2 regions of the Clostridium saccharobutylicum DSM 13864 genome follow, and region 2 is predicted to be linked to the other one. Evidence: a T-box and tRNA genes for the amino acid it is inferred to sense, from the RefSeq annotation. Region 2 holds a T-box; the other holds one or more tRNA genes.
The links. The T-box of region 2 lies ahead of leuS (leucine--tRNA ligase). A T-box ahead of a tRNA ligase gene usually reads a tRNA of that ligase, here a tRNA-Leu.

Region 1 (5,439 bases), 1.9 Mb from region 2:
TTTATTCAGAACTTAAAATTAATACTTTAGAAGATCTTCATAAATTAAAGCCGATTATGGAGGTAAACAATTTGAAAGTAAATAAAAGCCAAATAGCTAGAGAACTTGGAGTTGATCCTCGAACCGTAGGAAAATATTTAAATGGATATGTCAAACCTACCACTAGAAACTGCAAATCTAAAATAGAAGCTTTTGAACCTATTATAAAAGAGCTTCTTAGTAAAGATTCAATTCAAGTATTTTATTATAAGCGCATTTTATGGCAATATCTTAAAGATAATCATGGACTAGATTGCGCGCAATCTTCGTTTAGAAGATACATTTCTAATCACTCAGAATTTAATGAGTACTTTAATAATAGGAAAAAGGGGCATATATCCACTACTTCGCTTATGAGGTATGAAACTGAGAAAGGAAAACAAGCACAATTGGATTGGAAAGAAAATATAGAGTTTATTTTAACTACAGGTGAAGTTATTAGTATAAATGTTTTTGTTTTAATCCTTTCATACTCAAGATTTAGAGTATATAAATTATCTCTTGATAAAACACAAGACGTACTATTTTCTTTTTTAGATGAGTCATTCGAATCATTTGGAGGAGTACCAGAAGAAATACTTACAGATAACATGAAAACTGTTATGGATGAAGCTAGAACTAATTATTCTAAAGGAAAAGTAAATAATAAATTTCAACAATTTGCAGATGACTATGGATTTAATGTCCGTCCCTGCATAAGCAGGAAGACCGAATACAAAGGCTAAAGTTGAAGCTCCTATGAAACTATTAGATGAAATAAGAGCATATAATGGAACCTTAGATTATGAAGGTCTGCATAAACTCGTTTCAGATTTAAACAATCGAATTAATAGTACATGCCATACATCAACTGGCAAAATACCTATATTACATTTAGAAAAAGAAAAAGATTTCTTATCTGAACTGCCTAAAGAGCAGATAAGAAATCACTACAAAATAATCACCACAAGTGTTAAAGTAAATCGTCAAAGCATGATTTCATATAAATCAAACCAATATTCTGTACCACCAGAATATATAGGCCAAAAACTAAAACTTCAAGTTTATGATGATCAACTACATGTGTATTATAACACAAATTTAGTTACTATTCATAAAATACAAAATCAGAAATTAAATTATCAAGCTGAACATTATGCTGAAATTAGTGCTTTAACATTTAATAAAAATTCATATGAAATGATAGAAATAGCTAGAAATAATTTAAAAATGATAGGAGAAGTATACCAAAATGAATAGTACATATACACAACTTATAAATAATTTAGAATATTTGAAAATGAAGCAAATGATTACTCATTTGGACGAAGTTATTGATTTTACAACAAAAAATAATCTATCTTTTGTTGATGCTCTTATTAAACTTACAGCTCATGAAATTGACTGTAAAGAAGCAAATATGATTAAATCTATGGTTAAGGTTGGAGCTTTTCCACATCAAAAAGAAATTAAAGATTTTGACTTTAATTTTCAACCTGGAATTAATAAAGATCAAATATTAGATTTTTTAACACTGCGTTTTTTAGAATCAAAAGAAAACATTGTATTTTTAGGTTCTAGTGGTGTTGGTAAAACACATCTTGCGACTTCTATAGGAATCGCGGCTGCGAAGCGACGTTACAGTACTTATTTCATTAAGTGCAATGATTTATTACAACAACTAAAGCGAGCAAATCTAGAAAATAGATTAGATGCTAGACTTAAGCACTTTAGTAAATATAAGCTTCTTATTATTGATGTATTAGGTTATTTACCTATAGATAAAGAAGATTCAAAATTATTCTTCCAATTAATCGACATGAGATATGAAAAGAAAAGTACCATCTTAACTACCAACATAAATTTTAATTCTTGGGATGATATTTTTTATGATGCTGTTATAGCTAGTGCTATTTTAGATAGAGTTTTACATCACGCTCATGTCGTTACAATTAATGGCAAGTCTTATAGACTGAAAGATCATTTTAAGCAAGAAGAAGATTAAAAAACTACATTCTTAAATGATCAAAAAGTTACATTTCTAGCTTGACATTTATATACTCATAAGCATGTGCTTTGAACTTGGGTCAAACCACAATACGTATGTACACTCAAATGATAGTAGAAAGCGTAATGCAGTTAATACACTATAATCTACACTTTAAGTAGCACGGTTAAATCGCCATGCTACTTTTTCTTTACGTCTTCTTTATCAAAACTGTTCCATTAGAGTGGTGCGTGCTTTATGATACATAGATTCAAATCCCGTCGGCACTTTATTAATTGTATATTTTTCCAAATTTCAAATCCAAAATCTAAAATATTTAGAAAGAAACTGTAAATATAAAAATACACATTATATAAAGTGAATTGAATAATCTACATTGATATATATTAACATTCTTATTTCTTATTTATGTTCACCAAGTAAACACTATTTTTACAACCTTCTCTTATAATTTTTCAATCCCATATTGCAGGTAAGCCATGCTACTAATCTGCTAGTAATCTGCTAGTAATATGCCCTATAAAATTAATGTTTCTTGCGGTTATTTGCTGTTGGTTACGGAAATAGAAATATAAGCTAAAAAGCCTAGAATCAAGCACTCATGCCGATTCTAGGTTCTACTAAGTTGGTGCAGGTAACGGGACTTGAACCCGTACGTTATATAACACACGCCCCTCAAACGTGCCTGTCTGCCAGTTCCAGCACACCTGCATAACCATTCCAACAAATTAATCATAATTCATTTTCATTTAAAATTCAAGTAGATTTATACATTTCTTAAAACTAAATTTAAATATCAAAAGAATTGTATACACCTAAACAAAATGTACATTCCAAAGACTTCCTATTATATTTAAGATTTTAGATGTATCAAAATAACCTTCATCCTTACCATAAAGATATTTATATACGCTATAATAAGTATTTACTTTATCTACATATTTTTTAGTTTCTCCAAATGGTATATAATCAATGTTTTTTCCATCTCCTGAATATTGTTCATTCTTCAGCCAATTTTGTACATTAGTTGGTCCTGCATTATATGCTGCAATTGTTAAATCTAAGTCCCCATTGAACATCTCTTTTAATCTTTTAAGGTACCAACATCCCATTTTTATATTGTATTCTTCATTATATAAATCATCCTTAGAAAATGAACTATATCCCATTTCCTTAGCTGCCCATTCTCCTGTTTCAGCAGTTATTTGCATAAGTCCTACTGCATTTTTATGCGAATGTGCATCGTCATCAAATTTACTTTCAGTTTTTATTACCGCTAATACGAACATTGGATCTAAACCATATTCTTTGCTATATGTATCCACATATTCTTTATATTTATAAGGGAAAAACTTTTTTTCTATAACATACCTAGAACATGCTACGATTACTAATAAAACTATTAGCATACAAAAAATATTTCTCAGGATTTTCATTTTTTTCTCCTTACTCTAACTTATTAATTTCATAAAATCGATCAAATCATAAACCTGCTTTTGAGTATCAATTAAATCATTGTTATTATCAATGATAATATTAGCAAATTCCTTTTTTTGTTCCATAGACATTTGTGCATTCGTTCTATTAACCACCTCATTTTTGGTTAATTTGTCCCTATCCATTACCCTTTGAATCTGAACTGATTTATCTGCACATACAAGTATTACATAATCCATTTCTTCATGAAAGTTGTTTTCTATTAAAGTAGGTGCATCTAATACTACTATTTTTTCGCCACTATTTTCATAAGATTTCATATCACTTTCTATACTTTTCTTAATATATGGCATGATAATACTTTCATATTTAATTCTTTGTTTAGGGAACCTAAATATGTGATTTCCAAATTCTTTTCTTCTAAATTCCCCTCTCCAATCGAAAAAACCCACTCCAAATTGTGTTCGCACTAATTCTAATATCTCAGTATTGTTTTCAAGAACTTCTTTAGAAATAGTATCAGCATCTATGACTTTAATACCCTCACTTTTTAGAATTTTAGAAACTGTACTTTTACCAGTACCAATTCCCCCCGTCAAACCAAATTTTATCATTTTATATAAACCACCTTTTTAATTACTTATATATAATGAATGATTTATGCTTGAAATATAAATATTATTCAAGCACATTCTAATTACCGTTTTAAACTTTTGAATAATCATTCATTATATAATCTATTTATTTTGCTTCATACCAAGTGCTTCCTGAGTTAACATCAACATCAAGGTCAACTTTTAGTTTGATTGCCTTCTCCATTTCTTCTACCACTAGTTTCTTAACTTCTTCAAACTCATCTTTCTTTGCATTCAAAATAAGTTCATCATGAACTTGAAGTATTAATTCACTTTTTAATTTCTTTTCGTTCAATTTCTTATATACATTAACCATAGCAAGCTTTATTATATCTGCTGCACTTCCCTGAATTGGAGCATTCATAGCTAATCTATCACCTAAAGCTTTTACTATTTTATTTGAAGATTTTATCTCTGGTATAAATCTTCTTCTATTTAATATAGTAAGAACATATCCCTTATCCTTAGCTTCCTCTACTACATTTTCTAAATATCCCTTTATTTTAGGATATCTATCAAAGTATATTGACATATATTCTTCTGCTTCTTTTTTAGAAATTTTCAAATCTTGAGCTAAACTAAACGCACTTATTCCATATACAATTCCAAAGTTTACAGCCTTAGCTCTACTTCTCATAAGTGAAGTAACTTCCTCAACTGGAACCTTAAATACTTCAGAAGCTGTCTTTGTATGTATATCACTATGATGTTTAAATGCATCTATCATATTGGCATCATCAGCGATATGTGCAAGCACTCTTAATTCTATTTGTGAGTAATCACAAGAAACTAGTATATCCCCATCTTCCATTGGTATAAATACCTTTCTTATTTCTTTACCCATTTCATGTCTTACTGGAATGTTTTGAAGATTTGGTTCAGTACTTGATAATCTTCCTGTTGTAGTAACAGTTTGATTAAAATTAGAATGAATGCGTCCATCTTCGTCTATAACATTTTTTAACCCTTCAACATATGTAGAATTAATCTTTGTAATCTGTCTATAATACATTATCTTTGGAATTATTTCATGTTTATCCATTAATTTTTCTAAAACTTCTTGATTGGTTGAATATCCTGTTTTAGTTTTCTTAATTACTGGTAAATCTAATTTTTCAAACAATATTTTACCTAATTGTTTAGGAGAACTTATATTAAACTCTTCTTCAGATAATTTATATATTTCAGCTTGAGTTTCCTCTATCTCCTTTTTAAATTTCACTTTTAATTCATCTAACATACCTTCATTTATGTTAAATCCTATACTTTCCATCGATGAAAGTACATATATTAATGGGTGCTCAACTTCATAATAAAGTTTATCCATATCTTCTTTGTGAA
Region 2 (5,439 bases):
TTAGCAACATCGAATGCACCTTCTGCTATTCCAAGTCCCTGTGCTGCAACACCAATTCTTCCACCATCAAGAGTTTTCATTGCAATTCCAAAGCCTTTTCCTTCTATTCCAACTAAATTTTCAGCTGGTACTTTACAATTCTCAAATATAAGCTCTGAAACTTGAGCAGACCTTATACCACATTTATCTTCTACTTTTCCTATAGAAAAGCCTTCAAATCCCTTTTCAACTATAAAAGCTGATAATCCTTTTGATCCTTTAGTTTTATCAGTTAATGCAAATACTAAAAAAGTTTCTGATAAAGGCCCATTTGTAATAAAACATTTTGCACCATTTAAAATATAATAATCACCATCTTTATCAGCAGTTGTTATGCATCCACCTGCATCAGATCCAGCATTTGGTTCTGTTAATCCAAATGATCCAAATTTCTTTCCCGAAAGAACATCTGGAAGATATTTTTTCTTTTGCTCTTCTGAAGCAGCATTCATTATTCCACCTGCACAAAGAGATGTACTTACTGAATATGAAATTCCTAATGATCCACTTACCTTTGAAATTTCTTCAACCGCTAAGACATAAGATAAATAATCTCCATTACCTCCACCATATTCTCTTGGATATGGAACTCCTATTAATCCTAATTGCCCCATTTTTTTATAAGTATCAATTGGAAATTCTCCACTTTGATCGTATTCTATTACCTTTGGCTTAATTTCATTTTCTGCAAATTCTCTTACCACTTGTACAATTCTTTGTTGTTGTTCTGTTAAATTAAAATCCATTTCAAAACTCCTCCTAAATATGCCCTATATTTTAAATTTATTTCTCATGCACATTGCATGTATTTCTAATTAAGAATTTTTGAATTTCAAGATTCATTAGATTTATTTTTTAATCCCATTAATTTGTCATAAAATATTTTTTCATCCATTAGCTTAGGTACTCCATCCATTTTAGGCTTGAACTCCATCAAATCTAATACATCTTTTTGTAAATCAATTCCTGGAGCTATTTCTGTAAGATATAATCCATCTTTCCTTAGCTCAAATACTGCTCTTTCAGTCACATACATAACTTCCTGATTCATTTTTCTTGCGTAATCTCCACTAAATGTAATTTGCTCTACATTTTTAACAAACTTTTTAGCTCTTCCTTCTTGTTCTATCTTTAATTTTCCGTCACCTGTACTTATTTTTAAACCACCAGCTGTAAATGTCCCACAGAACAATACTTTTTTAGCATTTTGTGTTATGTTTATAAATCCTCCACATCCAGCTATACGTGGACCAAACTTACTTACATTTAAATTTCCATGTTCATCAACTTGAGCTAATCCTAAAAATGCTATATCTACTCCTCCACCATCATAAAAATCAAATTGATATGGTTGATCTATAATTGCTTCAGGGTTTATACTGGCTCCAAATGCTGTTCCTCCTTGTGGTACTCCTCCTATTGGACCAGCTTCTACAGTTAAAGTCATATATTCACCAATTCCTTCCTCATTGGCAACTGATGATATAACTTCTGGTATTCCTATACCTAAATTTACTATTGTATCAGCCTTTAATTCCATAGTGCATCTTTTAGCAATTATTTTTCTTTCATTTAATGGTGCTTTTTTCATAGTACTTAGAGGAACTCTGATGTCTCCTGTAACAGCTGGATTAAATTCACATCCAAATGATTGTTCATGTTCCTCTGGCTTTGAAACAACAATTCCATCTACATATATTCCTGGAATTTTTATTAGCCGAGGATCTAAAGTTCCTGACTCAACTATTTTTTCAACCTGCACTATAACTTTTCCACCATTGTTTTTACAAGCTTGAGCTATAGATGTATCTTCAAGGCTTGCAACTTCTCTTTCTAGTGAAATATTTCCATACTCATCAGCAAAAGAACCTCTTATAAAGCATACATTTATAGGAAAAGATTTATATAATAATTTTTCTTCTCCCTCTATGTTTATGAGCTTAACAATGTCCTCTGTTGTTTTTTCATTTAGTTTTCCTCCACTTATTCTTGGGTCTACAAACGTATTTAATCCAACGTGAGTTATTGTTCCAACTCTTTTTCCAGCAATATCTCTAAATAATTCAGATATTGTTCCTTGTGGTAAATTATAAGCTTCTATTTTATTTTCAATAGCCATTTTCCCGAGCTTTGGTGCAAGATTCCAATGTCCTGCAACAACTCTTTTAGTCATTCCTTCATGTGCATAGTGATCTGCACCTTTTCCTTTTCCATCGCCTTGTCCTGCTGCATGCACTAAAGTTATATTTTTAGGATGTCCTGTTTCAAGAAAAAGTTTCTCTATAGCACTACTGAGTGTTTCTGGTGCACTACTACCTACAAATCCACCAGTTACTAGTAAATCTTCATCTTTTACCATTTCAGCTGCTTCACGGCTTGTTAAAACGTTTACTTTCCTCACATATACCAATCCCTTCAAGATTAATAATTATTGATTTACACTATTTAGACACATTCAAAAAAATAACAAATCTATCTGCCAAGCTTATTTTCTTTCATGTGCCTTAATTTTTAACATCCCTTAAAAGAAGCTTTTCTCTTTCCTACAAACGCACTCATTCCTTCAGTTTGATCCTCTGTTGAGAAACATAATCCAAATAAATCTGCTTCAAAAGCATAAGCGGATTCTGTATCCATATTTAATCCATTGTTTATAGATGATTTTGCTAAACTAACCGCATAAGTTCCCTTACTCATTATCTTATTAGCCATTTCTTTTGCCTTATCTATTAATTCATTTGGTTCATATATTTTATTAACAAGACCAATTCTATACGCTTCATTTGCATCTATCATATCTGTAGTAAAAATAAGTTCTTTAGCTCTTCCCTTTCCAACTAATCTTGGAAGTCTTTGAGTTCCTGCAAATCCTGGAATTATTCCTAATCCGACTTCAGGTTGTCCGAATTTAGCTTTTGTAGACGCTAATCTTATGTCACAAGCCATTGATAATTCACAGCCTCCGCCTAATGCGTAACCGTTTACTGCCGCTATAACAATTTGTGGCATATTTTCAATATTAGAAAATACTTTCTGAGCTAATTTTGCCATTTCTCTTCCTTCTATTGCAGTCTTATCTTTCATTTCAGTTATATCTGCACCTGCTACAAAAGATTTCTCCCCTGCCCCAGTTATTATTACAGTATAGATATCCTTTCTTTCTGATATCTCATTTATTACTTGCCCTAATTCTTTCAATGTTTGAGTATTTAATGCGTTAAGTGACTTTGGTCTATTGATTGTTATCTCTGCTATACCATTCTCATGTTTAAAAATTACATTTTCCATTTAAATTTCCTCCTTGAATTTTATTTAATTTTTATAATAATAATTCATCCAGTCAATTGTTATTTTGTAATTTTCTTCCTGTAATTAAATTATATTTATATTCGTGTATCTTGTCAACAAGTATTTTGCATACAAGTAATTTTTGTACAAGATATTTTTAATTCTTTTAATATTATATAAGACCTCATTCTACTCTATTCTAAAAGATTCTATTTTATAATCATTATCATCGATGTATATCTAATCTGTACTATTAGTTAAGACTCATTCAAAAAAACATACAATCAAAATAGTAACATGAAAAAATGAAACAACTTTTATTGATAAAAATCCTTAGCAATATTCTATAGCAATCAAGCAAAATATTCTCCTTACTTTAGTTAAGTTGTATCACAAGTCTAAGTCTCAAATTGTTTATCTCTAATTTATTCTAATTATTGTAAATTAGCTTCTTGACTTTTTTATATTATTTAATATATAATATGCTTAAATTTGTATATATTGCGATGAGTAGGAGTAGTAATAATTCTTATAACTTAAAGAGAACTGTTGGTTGGTGAAAAACAGTGTTATATAATTATGAACTTGCCTAGGAGCTTACTTGCTAAAAACAAGTACGGTGAAACCCGTTAAAATTTTGAGTGAGAAGAATCAATTTAATTTTTTCTTCTAATTAGAGTGGTACCACGGAAATTATGCTTTCGTCTCTTGATTTAAGAGACGAGGGCTTTTTTATTTGGATGAATGATTAACAATAAATAATCACTGATTAATGGTTAACTATTAATAATGAAGGATTAAGGAAAGAAATTTCATAGAAATTTTTAATATATTTTTTAAAAATCCAATTCTACTGAATTTTATCCTTAATTATTCATTCTTAATCATTCATCCTAAATTAATATTATAGGAGGCTATATAATGGCAAATTACGGAACTAAAATCGATAAAAAATGGCAAAAGATATGGGGAGAAAATGAAACTTATAAGTTTAATCCTGAAAACTTAGATAAGAAACTTTATACTCTTGAAATGTTCTCTTATCCTTCAGGTGCTCAATTACATGCTGGTCACTGGTTTAACTATGGTCCAACAGACTCATGGGCGAGACTTAAGAGAATGCAAGGATATAATGTTTTCCAACCTATGGGTTTTGATGCTTTTGGATTACCTGCTGAAAACTATGCTATTAAAACAGGTATACATCCACAAGACTCTACTTTAAAGAATATTGAAACAATGGAAAAACAATTAAAATCAATGGGTGCTATGTTCAACTGGGAAAATGAAGTTGTTACTTGCCTTCCTGATTACTACAAATGGACTCAATGGTTATTTTTAAAACTTTATGAAAAAGGTTTAGCTTATAGAAAAAAAGCTCCTGTAAATTGGTGTCCATCTTGTAACACTGTTTTAGCTAATGAACAAGTTGTTGACGGAGTATGTGAAAGATGCAGTACTGAAGTTGTAAAAAAGGACTTAACTCAATGGTTCTTTAAAATAACTGATTATGCTGATGAATTACTTGATAAATTAGATGGATTAGATTGGCCTGAAAAGACTAAATCTATGCAAAAGCATTGGATTGGTAGATCATATGGTGCTGAAGTTACTTTTAAAGTTAAAGATTCAAAGTTAGATTTTAATGTATTTACTACAAGAGTTGATACACTAAACGGTGTTACATATGTAGTTTTAGCTCCTGAAAATAAATTAGTTGATGAGTTAACATTACCAGAATACAAAGATGCAGTTGAAGAATATAAAGAAGCTGCTTCTAAGCAATCTGAAATTGAAAGACAATCTGTTTCAAAAGAAAAAACAGGAATCTTCACTGGTTCTTACGCTATAAATCCTATTAATGGTAAGGAAGTTCCTATTTGGATTTCTGATTATGTATTATCTACATATGGTACTGGTTGCGTTATGGCAGTTCCAGCTCATGATGAAAGAGACTTTGCCTTTGCAACTAAATTCAATTTACCAATTGAAAGAGTTATAACTGATAAAGATAATAGTGATCCAGAACTTCCTTATTGTGAATACGGAGTACTTGTTAATTCAGGAAAATTTGATGGATTAACAACAGACGAAGCTAAAAAGAAAATTGTT

Region 1: it encodes a tRNA-Leu, which carries the amino acid that the T-box ahead of leuS (leucine--tRNA ligase) is inferred to sense. The anticodon was not compared.

What each region holds. Positions count from the first base shown of each region.
Region 1 is NC_022571.1:1,317,955-1,323,393, reverse strand. Features, by position in the region: partial or broken gene istA (IS21 family transposase) at 1-1,278, shown strand, start outside; gene istB (IS21-like element helper ATPase IstB) at 1,271-2,023, shown strand; tRNA gene CLSA_RS05745 (tRNA-Leu) at 2,653-2,737, opposite strand; gene CLSA_RS05740 (lytic transglycosylase domain-containing protein) at 2,842-3,462, opposite strand; gene coaE (dephospho-CoA kinase) at 3,478-4,077, opposite strand; gene polA (DNA polymerase I) at 4,205-5,439, opposite strand, start outside.
Region 2 is NC_022571.1:4,525,510-4,530,948, forward strand. Features, by position in the region: gene CLSA_RS19665 (acyl-CoA dehydrogenase family protein) at 1-785, opposite strand, end outside; gene CLSA_RS19670 (acyl CoA:acetate/3-ketoacid CoA transferase) at 872-2,440, opposite strand; gene CLSA_RS19675 (short-chain-enoyl-CoA hydratase) at 2,551-3,327, opposite strand; T-box leader at 3,825-4,039, shown strand; gene leuS (leucine--tRNA ligase) at 4,249-5,439, shown strand, end outside.